DNA from 2 places in the Mycolicibacterium sp. HS_4_1 genome. Region 2 is predicted to be linked to the other one. Evidence: riboswitches for the same ligand, from Rfam matches in the RefSeq annotation. Region 2 holds a riboswitch; the other holds the start of a gene.
The links. Region 2 has a riboswitch for cobalamin ahead of metE (5-methyltetrahydropteroyltriglutamate--homocysteine S-methyltransferase). Riboswitches for the same ligand answer to the same signal wherever they lie in the genome.

Region 1: it holds a riboswitch for cobalamin, as region 2 does, so the genes downstream of both, ACX12F_RS01130 (ABC transporter substrate-binding protein) here and metE (5-methyltetrahydropteroyltriglutamate--homocysteine S-methyltransferase) in region 2, are expected to answer to the same signal.

The regions. Positions count from the first base shown of each region.
Region 1 covers NZ_CM137261.1:248,031-255,763, forward strand. The annotation lists gene ACX12F_RS01110 (alpha-(1->3)-arabinofuranosyltransferase) at 1-3,483, opposite strand, end outside; gene ACX12F_RS01115 (DUF2613 domain-containing protein) at 3,434-3,607, opposite strand; gene ACX12F_RS01120 (glycoside hydrolase family 3 N-terminal domain-containing protein) at 3,714-4,901, shown strand; gene ACX12F_RS01125 (TetR/AcrR family transcriptional regulator) at 4,927-5,526, shown strand; cobalamin riboswitch at 5,849-6,033, shown strand; gene ACX12F_RS01130 (ABC transporter substrate-binding protein) at 6,101-7,108, shown strand; gene ACX12F_RS01135 (FecCD family ABC transporter permease) at 7,129-7,733, shown strand, end outside.
Region 2 covers NZ_CM137261.1:5,369,675-5,377,407, reverse strand. The annotation lists gene ACX12F_RS26085 (CbtB domain-containing protein) at 16-231, shown strand; gene ACX12F_RS26080 (CbtA family protein) at 247-1,155, shown strand; gene ACX12F_RS26075 (YbjQ family protein) at 1,213-1,614, shown strand; cobalamin riboswitch at 1,648-1,845, shown strand; gene metE (5-methyltetrahydropteroyltriglutamate--homocysteine S-methyltransferase) at 1,957-4,215, shown strand; gene ACX12F_RS26065 (pyruvate carboxylase) at 4,287-7,682, opposite strand; gene ACX12F_RS26060 (bifunctional 2-methylcitrate synthase/citrate synthase) at 7,675-7,733, opposite strand, start outside.

The DNA of each region.
Region 1 (7,733 bases), 980 kb from region 2:
TTTTCCGGCCGGCAGCTGCAGCGGTGCGGACTGGCAGGGCTGGGCCGCGATCGGTTCGCCGTCCAGCAGCGCGCCGACGGTGGTGTGTACCGAGGTCTGCAGGAACTGGCCGGCGATCGCGACGATCGGACCGCGGCCGCAGGGCAGCGTGATGGCGCGGCGCCGGTTGGCGGCGGCATCGGCGGGCGCGATCGGTGCGCCGTGGTCGTCGAGGGCCGTGACCTCGGCCAAGCCGGGCGGCTTCACCTGGTCGAATCCCAGTGCGGTGCGGTCGATCAGGTCGTGCCAGTCGAGGATCGACAGTTTGATGGTGTCGGTCTTAGTGGGCGTCAGCTGCAGGGTTTGCGGCCCGTCGCCGATCCGTCGCACCTGCGGTCCGGTGCCCAGGTCGACGGCGACGACCGTCGGATGCGCCGGCAGTTCGGAGGCACTGGGGACGAGCCGCACGGCGCTGACGGTCGTCGGGGCCGGCAGGTGCACGGTCAGGTTGGCGCCGTCACGGAATTGCACGATGCCCTGCGGCGCCACCCAGGCAGTGCGCGGGTCGCCGTCGGTGGCGGCGTAGGCCGAGCCCGCGACGTCGATGACGTCCGCGTCCCCGGACGCGCGGGTGGTGCCCGGCTGGCTCACCAGGTCGGCCAGGTGCGGGCCCTGCCGGGCCTGCACCCACACCGTCGGCACGACGGCCATGGGCGTCGGCACGGTGAGGGTGCGGCTCATGTTGACGGGTTCTTCGGGCGACTGGGCCATGGTGGCAGCGCACCGCACTCCGTTCGGTCCCTCGGCGCAGCCGGGCCGGCCCAGCTGGTCGTTGCCCAGATCCCATTGCGCGACAGCAGATCCCGCCGGCGGGCCGGGCACGTCGACGGTGTGCCGCAGGCTCACCGCATGGGCGAAGCCGGACGCGTCGTACTGCGTCACGGAGAAGTCGGTGATGCCGAACTGCACGCCGGGGGAGCCGTCGTCGGTGCCGGTCGCGGTGAACCGGACCCATGAGGTCTCGCCGTAGGGCAGCGCCGCCGTCAGCGGCTTGCCGGGCTGGTCGAAGCGAATTGTGCTGGTGCCGTTGGCTGTTGCCACCTCGATGCGGCGCACCTGCGCTCCGACAGCGGTGGCACTGGGCGTCAGGGTGATGGTCGCGTTGGTCACCGGATGGTCGAAGTCGACCTGAAGCCATTGCCCCACAGCGGTTTGCAGTGAGCTGGACACCCAGCTGGTCGAGGAGTCTCCGTCGATCGCGGCGGCCGGCCCGGCCGCCGTCGCCACGTTGGGCAGCGCGGTCGAATCGGACGACGAACTCGAGGTGGTGATCCGTCCGCCCGGCCACTCGCCGTACGCGGGAGCGGCGCCCGGGCTGGGGTAGTCCATGACCCGGTTGAAGGTGCGCCGCGGATCGTCGGGGGCACGCACCGCCGACGAATGGTCGTCGACGCGCCCGTAATCGGTCTCGCGCGCCAGCGGGGTGTCGGTGACGGTGACCTCGGGCACCGGCAGTCCGGCCTGCTGTGCGTCCGACGTCAAAACCATGGGGCCCAGGGGCTTTCGCCCCATCAGGCGCCGGCGCTCGTCGATTCGCAGCAGGGATTCAGGTCCACCGTCGATGCGGGGCATGGTGTCGGCGTCGGCCAGGTAGGGCTGGGTCGGGGTGGCGCCCGTCACCCGGTAGATCTCGATCGCCGGGTAGCGCGGCCGCAGGCCACTGTCGGAGACGAAGCCGTCCAGCATGCCGGGGCCGACTGAGTCGCCGAACTGGGCGACCTTCGTCAGGCCGGCGGACCCCTCGATAGCCCGGTGCACCAGCAGCGGCCGGGCCGAGCGCGAGTTGTCGGGGTCCAGGTCGTTGCGCACCACGACGAATGAGATGCCCTGGCGGGCAAGGGTATCGGCCAACCCGGCGGACGGCCGCCCGGTGGCGAACAGGCGCTGTACGGAGTCCAGGGCGCGGATGGTTTCGGGCGGGGTCAGCGGAATCGAGTCGCGCACACCCCAGGCGCCGTGCTCCAGGACCTGCAGCGGCTCGTCGTGCGTGTTGCCCCAGACCTGGTTGGCGAACGGCGCCCCCGGCGCGACCAGCACCCGGCCCGGCGTCTCGGCGTTGTGTTCATCGAGCCAGTTCGCGGTCTGGTGCCAGTACTGCGGAATGGCGCTATAGGCACCCGGCGCGGCCAGGCGGCCCGTCCACGCCAGTGATGTCCCGGCGACCAGCGCGGTCAGCAGCACCACCGCCACGGCCATCCGCTTGTCCCGCTCGAGGTGGGCGAAGGCGTTGATCCATTCCCGGCGCGGCGCTGTGCCGGGCAGCGGAATCCGGCCCAGCACGTGGGCCAGGCCCAGCGCCAGCGGCAGCCGCAACACGGGTTCGAGCTTGTGCACATTGCGCAGCGGGGTACCGCCGGCATCGAGGAAGGTCTGCACCTGGTGCGCGATGGGGGAGCCCAGGCCACCCGAGTACGCGACCGCCAGCAGTAGGAGGCCGAGCAGCAGCATCGCGGTGAGCCGGCCGCGGGCCGGCATGCTGCGCATGGCCAGACCGGCGATGCCGCCCGCCGCCACCAGGGTCGTGGCGAGCACCGCCACCGAGCCGGTGACCAGTGACGAACCGGCCGTGGCGTTGGTCGCGACGAACGCCGTCCAGCCGTAGGTGCCGCGCAGCACCTCGGTCAGCGACAGCCATTGGGTCGTGACACCCGACGATTCGATGAAGTCCAGGAACGGCGGGCTGATCCGGCCGAGCAACACCAGCGCCACCGCCCACCACAAGATGGCGAGCAGCGTGCAGCCGAACCACCACGCCGTGAAGCGCCACCAGCGCCGGTTGGGCCGGTGTGCGGCCCACCAGATGATCGCGGCGAGGCAGCCCGTCAACGTGGCGACGGCGTTGACGGCGCCCATCAGCGCGACGGCGACGGCCGAGCGCGCGGCCAGCTGCCGGATTCTCGGGTCCCCGCGCAACGCCAGGATGACCGGCAGCAGCACCCACGGCGCCAGCATCATGGGCAGCGTCTCGGAGGAGATCGCGCCCAGCGTCGTCAGCGCGCGCGGCGACAGGGCGAATGCCACCGCGGCGAGGACGCGCGAGGACCGGCTGCCGATGCCGAGGGCCTCGGCGACTCTGACGACCCCCCAGAACCCGACGACCAGCAGCAACGCCCACCAGAGGCGCTGGGTCACCCAGCCGGGCAGGCCGATGACGTCACCGGCGAGGAAGAACGCGCCGTGCGGGAAGAGGTAGCCGTAGGCCTGGTTCTGCGACTGCCCGAAGGGCAGGTCGCTGCTCCACAGGTTGGCCGCCCGCGCCAGGAAGCGCGCGGGGTTGGCGGTGAGATCGAGTTTGGTGTCGGGCGAGACCCGGCCCGGTGACTGGGCGAACGTCAGGACCAGTGCGGCCGCGCTGACGACCCATAGACAGCGCCGGGAGAGCGGCGCTGCGGGATCAGCTGCGGTTGCCGTATTCGACCCGGTTGAGCACCGATGACGCTGGATCGCCCGATTGCAGCGTCGGCTTGGTGTTCTGCTCCAGCATCAGCGTGGTGCCGAAGACCGCTGCGGCGCCGAGCAACAGACCGACCACGATGCTGGCTCCGGCGGGCACGAGGAAGCGGTCCATGGCGCCCAAACTAGCATGACGACCTGCCTGCTTCCGTGTTCGCCAGCCGGCTGCCAGGTCATCGCGGGACCAAGGCCCCGTCGTCGCCCGGCTAGGCTCGAATCCCATGTCCCTGCACCGAACCCTCGGCGTACTGGCACTGGTGTCCGGATTGGTGGCGGGTTGCTCCTCGTCGTCCGACCGTCCTGCTGCGTCCAGCACGTCCGGCCCGGCCAAGAGCACAGCCGCGTCCAGCAAGCCCATGGACGCCCCCGCGCCGACCGCCCCGCCGTGCGATCCGCACGCCCTGCTCAGCACCCTCACGCTGCGGCAGAAGCTGGCCCAGCTGCTCATGGTGGGCGTCAAGGACGCCGCCGATGCCCGTGCCGCGGTGACGCAGCAGCAGGTCGGCGGCATCTTCATCGGGAGCTGGACGGACCTGTCCATGCTGTCCGACGGAACCGTTCCTGCGCTGCAGGCCGCATCGGGCGCGCTGCCGCTGGCGGTCAGCATCGACGAAGAGGGTGGCCGGGTGTCCCGGCTGAAGAAGCTGATCGGGCCGCAGGAGTCGGCGCGTGTGCTGGCGACGACCAAGACGCCGGCCGAAGTCGAGGCCATCGCCAAGGACCGCGGGCAGCAGATGAAGGACAAGTTCGGCATCACCGTCGACTTCGCGCCCGACGCCGACGTCACCGAAGAAGCTGACGACGAGGTGATCGGCGACCGTTCCTTCGGCTCGGACCCGCAGAAGGTGGCCGAGTACGCCGGTGCGTACGCCGCGGGCCTGCGCGAGGCGGGGCTGGTCCCGGTGCTCAAGCACTTCCCCGGTCACGGGCACGGTTCGGGCGACTCGCACACCGGGGGCGTGAAGACCCCGCCGCTGGAGGCGCTGAAGGACAACGACCTGGTGCCGTACCGGACGTTGACGACGCAACAGCCTGTCGGCGTGATGGTCGGGCACCTGCAGGTGCCGGGCCTGACACTCGGCGATGATCCGGCCAGCCTCAGCAAGCCGGCCTACGACCTGCTGCGCAGCGGCCAGTACGGCGGCCCGCCGTTCGACGGCGTGGTGTTCACCGACGACCTGACGGGTATGGCGGCCATCAGCGCCCACTACAGCGTTGCCGACGCAGCGCTCAAGGCGCTGCAGGCCGGTGCGGATGTGGCCCTGTGGATCACCACTGACGGCATCCCGGACGTGCTGGACAAGCTGGAGGCGGCCGCGCAGGCCGGGCAGCTGGACCAGGCGCAGATCGACAACTCGGTGCTGCGGGTGGCGGCCATGAAAGGGCCGGGCGCGAAATGCGTGAAGTGAGCTGCTCGTTGAATACCCTGATCTGATGGCAGGTGGAACCAAGCGGCTGCCGCGGGCCGTCCGCGAACAGCAGATGCTCGACGCCGCCGTGCAGATGTTCTCGGTGAACGGCTATCACGAGACCTCGATGGATGCGATCGCCGCGCAGGCCGAGATTTCCAAGCCGATGCTGTACCTCTATTACGGCTCGAAGGAAGAGCTGTTCGCCGCGTGCCTGGATCGGGAGCTGACCCGCTTCGTCGACACCGTCCGGGCGGACATCAACTTCGCCCAGAGTCCGCGCGACCTGCTGCGTAACGCGGTGCTGTCGTTCATGACGTACATCGACCGCAACCGGGCGTCCTGGATTGTGCTGTACACCCAGGCCACCAGCTCGCAGGCGTTCGCCCACACGGTGCGTGAGGGCCGCGAGAAGATCATCGACCTGGTAGCCCGGCTGCTCAGTACCGGCACGCGAAACCCGGAGCCGGACAGCGACTTCGAGATGATGGCCGTGGCGCTGGTGGGCGCGGGTGAGGCCATCGCATCGCGAGTGAGCGCCGGTGACACCGACGTTAACGACGCCACCGAGCTGATGATCAACCTGTTCTGGCGCGGTCTGAAGGGCAAGCGCGCCGAGTCCTAGTCCCGCCGGCCTCCCCAGCGCGGGCGGTGCCCGAGTCCGGCGGGCATGAGGCGGTTGGTCACATCTGCAACGTGAGTACCGGTTTCTCTTGGCAAGCTTCGTTGGGAGCTGTCAGCTCGGACTGACAATGTCAACACCTGGTGACGGCTTCACATCGCAAGTGCCACTTGGACCAATGCGTCCTGATCGCAGAATCGCCGACGCCTGCCGGCTCTGTGCCGGCGGCGTCGGGCACTCGAACCGTGCCGCCGTAACTGCGGGGTCAACGAGGTACCCGCTTGCGGCGGACTGCTCAGCAGCTGTGGTGGCCTCACGGCGCTGGTATGGTCCGATTCGAGCCAGTCGAACCCAACGCGGTTGGGTCAGGGAATCCGATGCGAACCCGGAACTGACGCGCAGCGGTAAGGGGGACAGGCGGAGCAACGGCCACTGGCCCCACGTGGGCTGGGAAGGCGCTCCGGCTGAATGATCCCGAGTCCGAAGACCTGCTGGCTCGGGCTCTCGCGGCCTGGCGGCGCGAGGACCCTCCACGGATGGACTCCGCGAGCAGAGTCCCGGATCGGAAGGCGACGCCGTGTATGGACGCACCATTGTGCTTGTCTCCCTGGTTGTTTCGCTGGTCTGCTCTTGTGGCGGACCGCGGGCGACTGGAACCGTCAACGCCGCAACAGCCGGCTATCCCGTCACCCTCCAGAACTGCGGACGCACAGTGACGGTGAAAGCGCCACCGCAGCGCGCGGTGTCGATCAACCAGCCGGCGTCCGAGCTGCTCCTGGCGCTCGGGTTCGCCGACCGCATGGCCGGGACCGCGTCCTGGAGCGACGACGTCCGGCCCGACCTGGCCGCCGACAACGCCAAAGTGCCTGTGCTGAGCCGGGATTTCCCGTCATTCGAGCGGGTGCTCAAGGAGAAGCCCGACTTCGTCTACGCGACGTTCGACTGGTCGTTCACCGACCAGGGTGTCGCCCCGCGGGATCGGTTCGAGCGCCTCGGGGTGCCGACGTACCAATCTTCCAGCGAGTGCGGTGGGCAGGACGCGGCGCAGCAGCGTGCGTTGACACTCAACGACACGTACGCCGAAATCAGCGACATTGCCAAGGTTTTCGACGTTCCTGAACGCGGCGAAAAGCTGGTGGCGACTTTGCGGGCCCGGATGGCGTCCGCGACCAACGGCCTCAAAGCGGAAAACGTCTCTTTGATGTGGTGGTACGCAGGTACCAGAACTCCGTACATCGCCGGCTGCTGTGGTGCCCCCGGAATCATCACCACGGCTGTCGGGGCGCGCAACGCGTTCGCCGACAACCGGCAACTATGGCCCGAGATTTCCTGGGAGGCCATTCTGCAACGCGATCCCGACGTGCTGGTTCTCGCCGACCTGACTCGCGGCAAGGACGGTGACAGTGTCGACGCCAAGATCAAATTCCTCGAAACCGACCCGGCGGCAAGCAAGTTGAGGGCCGTGCGGGAGCGGCGGTGGATCGTGCTGCCGGCCAGTGCGATGGACCCGTCACTGCGCAACGTCGACGCCGTCGAGACCGTCGCAACCGGTCTGCGCGCGTTCGGGCTGGGTGGAAAGTCCTGACGGCCGTGCGCGCCGGCGCGATGGTGACGCTCGGCCTCGCGGTTCTGGCGCTGTCCATCGCGGCGGCCATGACCATCGGACCTGCCGAACTAGGGTTCGGCGACGTGTATGCCGTGGTCGCGCAGCATGTTTGGGACCGTCCCGCGAACATCCCGCCGATCGACGACGGCATCGTGTGGGAACTGCGACTGCCACGAGCGCTGTTGGCGGCGATCTGTGGTGCGGGCCTGGGTATCTGCGGGGCGATACTGCAGTCGCTGATGCGCAACCCGCTGGCCGACCCGTTCATGCTGGGCATCTCCTCCGGTGCGTCCACGGGAGCGGTACTGGTCGTGGTGGCGGGTATCGGTGGTGCGCTGACGCTGTCGGGCGGTGCGTTCGTCGGTGCGGTGATCGCGTTCGTTCTGGTCCTGGCGCTGGCCGCCGTCTCCGGCGGTGGGCAGGACCGGATGCTGCTGGCGGGAGTCGCTGGTACCCAGCTGTTTTCGGCGGCCACGGCGTTGGTGGTGTTCTCGTCGGCCGACGCTCAACAGACCCGCGGCGTGCTGTTCTGGTTGCTCGGCTCCCTGGCCGGGGCCGGCTGGTCCCAGGTGGCGCTGTGCGGCGTCATCTGTGCGGTCTGTCT
Region 2 (7,733 bases):
GTAGGAGGTTTGACCATGACGAGTATCGCGGTTTCCAAGCCGGGTGTATCGACCAAGGCGCTCTCGGCCACTCGGGTGGCAGTGCTTCTCGGTGTGACCATTTTCCTGGCGATGCTGGCGTACTACCTCGTCGGCATCGACGAGGGCATGATGTCGATGTTCGGCAAGACCGTCGTGGTTCACGAGTGGGTGCACGACTCGCGGCACTTCCTCGGCTTCCCCTGCCACTGATCCACGGGACTCTTTGTGGAAATCCGCGTCATCGGGCGCGGAGCCCTCGCCGGCCTGATCGCCGGCATCTTGGGGTTCCTGTTTGCCTGGATTTTTGCTGAGCCCACCATCGACAAGGCCATCGACTACGAGTCCGGCCGCATGAATGTGCTGTCGACCGTCCACACGGCCATGGGACATCCCGTCGAGCCGGACGGGCCAGAGCTGTTCAGCCGAGCCATTCAGTCCGGCGTCGGCGCGGCCACCGGAATCATCGCGTTCTCGGTCGCGATGGGCGCCCTGGTGGCCGTCGCCTATCTGGTGCTGCATGGCCGGTTCGGTGTCCGGCCGAAGGTGCTGGGCTGGACCGTTGCCGGATGTGGCTTCCTGGGCGTGTACCTGTTGCCGTTCGTGAAGTATCCGGCGAACCCGCCGGCCATCGGCCACGAGTTCACCATGGAGGCCCGCGGCTTTCTGTACCTGGGCATGGTGTGGGGATCGTTGACCCTGCTGGGGCTCGCGGTGTTCACGGCGCGCAAGCTCTCCGGCAAGGTCGGATGGGCGCGTGCGGTCGCGATCGCGATGGTCGGGTTCTTCGTGGTGTACGGCGGGCTGTTGGCGGCGCTGCCGTCGCTGGGTGACCTGCCGGCCAACGTCGAGCACGCCGGCGAGTTCGGCTTCGCGCGTGCCGCAACCGAGACGCCGCAGCCGATCACCAACACGTTCCCTACTCCGGTGACGGTCGACGGCCAGGTTTACGCCGCCGGCCAGCTCATCTATCCGGGCTTCGACGCCGACCTGCTGTGGAAGTTCCGGTGGTACTCGCTGATCGACCAGGCGTTGATCTGGGCGGCCATCGGGCTGGTGTTCGGTGGACTCGTCGAGCGTTACCTCGGAGGCACCAGGAAGACGGTGCGGGCGACTGACGCGGCAGCCGCCGTCTGACGATCGCGGTCGTTGCGCACTACAGTTCGACCCGTACCGACAGCGAAAGGTTGCAGCATGCTGGTTGTCACGACGAATGACCTGCCCGGGTGGGAGATTCAGCGCGTCTGTGGTGAGGTGTTCGGCCTGACTGTGCGCTCTCGGAACGCCTTCGCGCAGATGGGCGCCGGCTTCAAGGCGATGTTCGGCGGGGAGTTGCAGGGCATGACCAAGAACCTGGCCGAGAGCCGCAACGAGGCCATGGGCCGGCTCATCCAGGAATGTCAGGCGCGCGGCGGCAACGCCATCGTCGCGATGCGGTTCGACACCACCGAGATCGGCGATGTGTGGACCGAGATCTGCGCGTATGGCACTGCGGTGCAAGCGGTTCCGGTCACCGACGCGGCTCGCTACACGGCGCAGCAGCTGGGCTACGGGGGCGGACCGGGTGCGCCGGGTGGTCCGGGGCAGACAGGGTAATCTGCACAGCGCAGCTGGTTTGCCAACGGCGCCTCGGCGTCTGCGGCATCGAGTGGTGGGTGATCCGCCATGAGAGGGAACCCGGTGAGAATCCGGGACTGTCCCGCAGCGGTATGCAGGAACGACCGCCGTCATCCGCACTGATCCACGGATTGGGAAGCGACGGCCACTAGGTGCTCCTCAGGGTGCGCGCCTGCGAGTCCGAAGACCTGCCAGCTGTGCCGGATGCGCCGCGTCCGGCGGTGCATCGCCTCGTGGAATGGGCTGATCGCCGAGGGCGGTTTCGGCTGTCCTCGATGGATGTCCTCGGGCTGTGCGCACTTCCGTCGCATGTGAAGGACCCTGAAGTTGTCAACACCATTCACCGCCACCATCCTGGGCGCCCCTCGTATCGGTCCGAACCGCGAGCTCAAACGGGCCGTCGAACGCTACTGGGCAGGCCGGATCGACCGGGCCGCTCTCGAAGCGATTGCCGCGGGCATCCGTAGAGACACTCTCGCCGCGTTGTCGGCCGCCGGTCTGGATTCCGTTCCGGTCAATACGTTTTCCAACTATGACCAGGTACTCGACACCGCGGTGCTGCTCGGTGCCCTGCCGAGCCGGGTGGGCGGCGTGGCCGACGACCTCGACCGCTACTTCGCCGCGGCCCGCGGGACGGCGGACATCGCACCGCTCGAGATGACCAAGTGGTTCGACACCAACTACCACTACATCGTCCCGGAGATCGGCCCGGACACCACGTTCGCGCTGAATCCGGCGAAGGTGCTTTCCGAACTCAAAGAGGCTCAGGTGCAGGGCGTTTCGGCTCGACCGGTGATCATCGGACCAATCACGTTCCTGGCTCTGAGCAAGGCTGTCGACGGTGCCGCGGCACCCATCGGGCGCCTTGGTGAGCTGCTGCCGCTGTACACGGAACTGCTGGGCCGGCTCGCCGATGCGGGCGCCGAGTGGGTCCAGATCGACGAACCGGTGCTGGTCACCGACATCCTCGACAACGGCGCCGAACTCGCTGAGCAGGTCTATACCGCGCTCGCGGGCGCAGTCAAGCGCCCGGCGATCCTGGTGGCGACGTACTTCGGTGAGCTGGGCGACGCGCTGCCGGCGCTGGCCCGTACCAATGTCGAGGGTGTCGCAGTCGATTTCGTCGCCGGTGGTGACCAGCCGATATCGGGCCTGGCGGGCAAGCTGCTGGTGGCCGGCGTTGTCGATGGTCGCAACATCTGGCGCACCGACCTGCATGCGGCCCTCGCCCGGCTGGATGGGTTGGTCGGAAGTGCTGCGGCGGTCGCGGTTTCGACGTCGTGCTCGACGCTGCACGTGCCGTACTCGCTCGAGCCAGAGACAGAACTGGACGATGCGCTCCGCAGCTGGCTGGCGTTCGGCGCGGAGAAGGTCGAAGAGGTCGCGACGCTGGCGGCGGCGCTGCGCTCGGGCCGGGACTCGGTCGCCGCTGAGCTGGAGGCGTCCAACCGGGCAGTCGCATCGCGGGCGCGGGACTCCCGTCTGCACAACGACGAGGTCCGGACCCGGCTGGATGCGGTGCTGGCCGACGGTGTCGGCCGCGGCCCCGCCGCCGAGCGGCGCAAGGCGCAGGATGCGCGGATCGATCTGCCGCCGTTGCCGACCACCACCATCGGCTCGTTCCCGCAGACCGTCGAGATTCGCAAGGCGCGAGCCGCGCTGGTGGCTGGCGAGATCGACGAGACCGAATACACCAACCGGATGAAGGCCGAGGTCGAATCCGTCATCCGGTTGCAGGAGGACCTGGGCCTGGACGTGCTGGTGCACGGCGAATCCGAGCGCAACGACATGGTGCAGTACTTCGCCGAGCAGCTGGACGGCTTCTTCGCCACCAAGAACGGCTGGGTGCAGTCATATGGCAGCCGCTGCGTGCGCCCGCCGGTTCTGTTCGGTGACGTCACCCGCAGACAGCCGATGACGGTGGACTGGGCGACGTATGCACAGACGCTGACCGACAAGCCCGTCAAGGGCATGCTCACCGGTCCGGTGACCATCCTGGCCTGGTCGTTCGTCCGTGATGATCAGCCGTTGGCCGACTCCGCCAATCAGGTGGCACTGGCCATCCGCGACGAGACGGTCGATCTGCAGTCCGCGGGTATCGCGATCATCCAGGTCGACGAGCCGGCATTGCGTGAGCTGCTGCCGCTGCGGAACGCCGACAAGGCGGCCTACCTCAAGTGGGCGGTGGATGCGTTTCGTGTCTCCACCTCGGGAGTCAGTGATGCCACCCAGATCCATACCCACCTGTGCTACTCGGAGTTTGGTGAGGTCATCGGTGCCATCGCCGACCTCGATGCCGACGTCACGTCCATCGAAGCGGCGCGTTCGCACATGGAGGTGCTCGACGACCTCAACGGGATCGGGTTCGCGAACAGCGTTGGTCCGGGTGTGTACGACATCCACTCGCCACGTGTTCCGACCGCCGACGAGATGGTGACCTCATTGCGGCATGCGCTGGATGCCGTTCCGGCAGAACGGCTCTGGGTGAATCCTGACTGCGGGCTCAAGACTCGCAAGACCGACGAGGTGACCGAGTCGCTGCGCAATATGGTTGCCGCTGCGATCGCGGTCCGCAGCTAGGAAACGCCGAAACGGCATTCCGGCAGCAGAAGTTCGAGAGCGACCCTGCCGGAATGCCGTTTCGGGCGGTATCAACTGAGGACGACCAAGAGGTCATTGCCTTCGACGCTTGCGATGGGGGCGACTGCGATCCGCTTGACGGTGCCGGCGTTCGGCGCGGTGATGGCGGCCTCCATCTTCATCGCCTCGATGGTGGCGACAGTCTGGCCGGCGCTGACCTGCTCGCCCGCGGCCACCCCGATGGTTACGACGCCGGCGAATGGCGCGGCAATGTGATGGGGATTGTCGCGGTCGGCCTTTTCCGCGGCAGGGATGGCACCGTCGATCGAACGGTCCCGCACCACGATCGGGCGTAGCTGACCGTTCAACAGGCAGAGCACTGTGCGCATGCCGCGATCGTCGGGTTCGGAGATGGCCTCTAGTCCGATGAGCAGCTCGACGCCCTTCTCCAATTTGACCCGGTGCTCTTCTCCGTGGCGTAATCCGTAGAAGAACTGGTTGGCGCTCAGTCGGGATGTGTCGCCGAATTGTGCTCGGTGCGAGAGGAATTCGCGAGTTGGCCCGGGAAACAGCAACCGATTGAGTGCCGCTCGGCGCGTGGGGCCAGGCTCGGCCAGCTGAGCGTAGTCATCGACGGTGAGTTGGGCTGCCGATCCTGTCTGGGCCCGCCCTTCAAGCGCCTTGGTGCGCAACGGCTCCGGCCAGCCACCGGCCGGGCCGCCGAGCTCGCCGCGGAAAAAGCCGATCACCGAGTCCGGGATGTCGTAGCGGTCCGGATCGGCCGCGAACTCCTCGGCGGTGATCCCGGCGCCGACCAGCGCCAGCGCCAGGTCACCGACCACCTTGCTCGACGGGGTCACCTTCACGAGCCGGCCCAGGACGTGATCCGCTCCGGCATAAGCGTTCTCGATGTCCTCGAACCGGGCGCCCAGCCCGAGCGCGACAGCCTGCGTGCGGAGGTTGCTGAGCTGCCCACCCGGGATCTCGTGCGTGTACACGCGGCCCGTCGGCGCCGGTAGGCCGGCCTCGAACGGTGCGAACACCCGGCGCAGCGCTTCCCAATACGGTTCCAGTTCACAGACATTGGTCAGCGATAGCCCGGTGTCGTGCACGGTGTTCGCCGCTGCCGCAACGATGGACGACAGCGCGGGCTGGCTGGTGGTACCGGCCAGGGGAGCCGCGGCACCGTCGACGGCCGAGGCGCCTGCCTGCCAGGCGGCAAGGTAAGTCGCCAGCTGGCCACCCGGGGTGTCGTGGGTGTGGACGTGCACCGGAAGTTCGAAGCGGGAACGCAACGCCGACACCAGGGTTGCCGCTGCCGGCGGCCGCAGCAGACCGGCCATGTCCTTGATCGCCAGCACGTTCGCACCGGCGTCGACGATCTGCTCGGCCAGCTTGAGCCAGTAATCCAGTGTGTACAGCGTCTCGCCCGGGTTGGATAGATCGCCGGTGTACGACATTGCCACTTCGGCTACCGCAGAACCAGTTTCGCGTACGGCATCGATAGCCGGGCGCATAGAGTCTACGTTGTTCAGTGCGTCGAAGATCCGGAAGATGTCGACGCCGGTCGCCGTGGCTTCCTGCACGAACGCGGAGGTGACCGACACCGGATAAGGTGTGTAGCCCACGGTGTTGCGTCCGCGCAGCAGCATCTGCATGCAGATGTTGGGCATCGCTTGCCGCAGTGCGGCGAGGCGTTCCCACGGGTCTTCCTTCAAGAACCGAAGCGCCACATCATAAGTCGCGCCGCCCCAGCATTCGACCGATAGCAGCTCGGGCATCATGCGGGCCACATAGGGGGCCACCTTGACCAAGCCCGACGTGCGCACCCGGGTGGCCAGCAGCGACTGGTGGGCATCGCGGAATGTGGTGTCGGTGACCCACAGTCGCGGGGATTCCAGCAACGAGGCCGCAAAGCGCTCCGGCCCGAGCTCGGTCAGCAGCTGCTTGCTGCCCGCCGGTGCCGGGGCGTACAGGTCGATCTCCGGCAGCTTGTCCCGCGGATACACCGCGGACTGACGCACGCCATGCGGCTTGTTGACCGTGACGTCGGCGAGGTAGTTGAGGATGCGGGTGCCGCGATCCTCTGGGATGTGTGCCGTCAGCAGCTGCGGCCGCTCGTCGATGAATGACGTCGACACCTTGCCCGCGGTGAAGTCCGGATCGTCCAGAACCGCTTGCAGGAAAGGGATGTTCGTCGAGACCCCGCGGATGCGGAACTCGGCGAGGGCGCGTTGGGCTCGCCTGACCGCGGTGGCAAAGTCGTGGCCCCGGCAGGTGAGTTTGACCAGCATGGAGTCGAAATGCGCACTGATCTCGGCACCGACGTTGGTCCCGCCGTCCAATCGGACTCCGGCGCCGCCGGGACTGCGGTAGGCGGTGATCCGGCCGGTGTCCGGCCGGAAACCATTGGCGGGGTCCTCGGTGGTGATTCGGCATTGCAGGGCGGCGCCACGGATCCGGACGCTGTCCTGGCTTAACCCGAGGTCCGACAGTGACTGGCCGGCCGCGATCCGCAACTGGGAAGCAACCAGGTCCACGTCGGTGATCTCCTCGGTCACCGTGTGCTCTACCTGAATCCGCGGATTGCATTCGATGAACACGTGGTGGGCGCGCTCGTCGAGCAGGAATTCGATGGTACCGGCGCAGAAGTACCGGATCTGGCGGGCGAATTCCACTGCATCAGAACAGATGCGGGCCCGTAACTCGTCACTGAGGTTGGGGGCCGGTGCCAGCTCGATGACCTTCTGGTGCCGACGCTGCACACTGCAGTCCCGCTCGAAGAGATGGATCACCGCGCCGGTGCCGTCGGCCAGAATCTGGACTTCGATGTGGCGAGGATTGAGGACTGCCTGTTCGAGATAGACCATCGGGTCGCCGAACGCATACTCCGCTTCTCGTGACGCCGCTTCGATGGCCTCGGCAAGATGGGCTGGCTCGGCCACTCGTCGCATGCCGCGGCCACCGCCACCGGAGACCGCCTTGACGTACAGCGGAAACTCCATATCGGCTGCGGCAGTGAGCAGTTCATCGACCGAGGCCGATGGTTTGGACGAGGTGGGCACCGGCAGGCCGGCGGCCCGGGCCGCCGCGATGGCGCTGGCCTTGTTGCCGGTCAGCTCCAGCACGTCGGCGCTGGGACCCACGAAGGTGATGCCCGCGGCGGCGCAAGCCGATGCCAATTCCGGTTTCTCTGAGAGGAATCCGTACCCGGGGTAGACGGCGTCGGCACCGGAGAGCTGAGCCACCCGGATGATTTCGGGCACCGTGAGGTAGGCCCGTACCGGGTGGCCTGGCTCGCCGATTTGGTAGGACTCGTCGGCCTTCAAGCGGTGCGGAGAGTTCCGGTCCTCGTAGGAGTACACCGCCACTGTCGCGATGCCCATTTCGTAGGCCGCCCGGAAGGCCCGGATCGCGATTTCACCGCGGTTGGCGACGAGGACTTTGCGGATTGCGTGCTCAGGCAATGGAACGCTGCGGTTGGCCCGAGTATTCGCTCAGGGGACGGATCAGCGCGT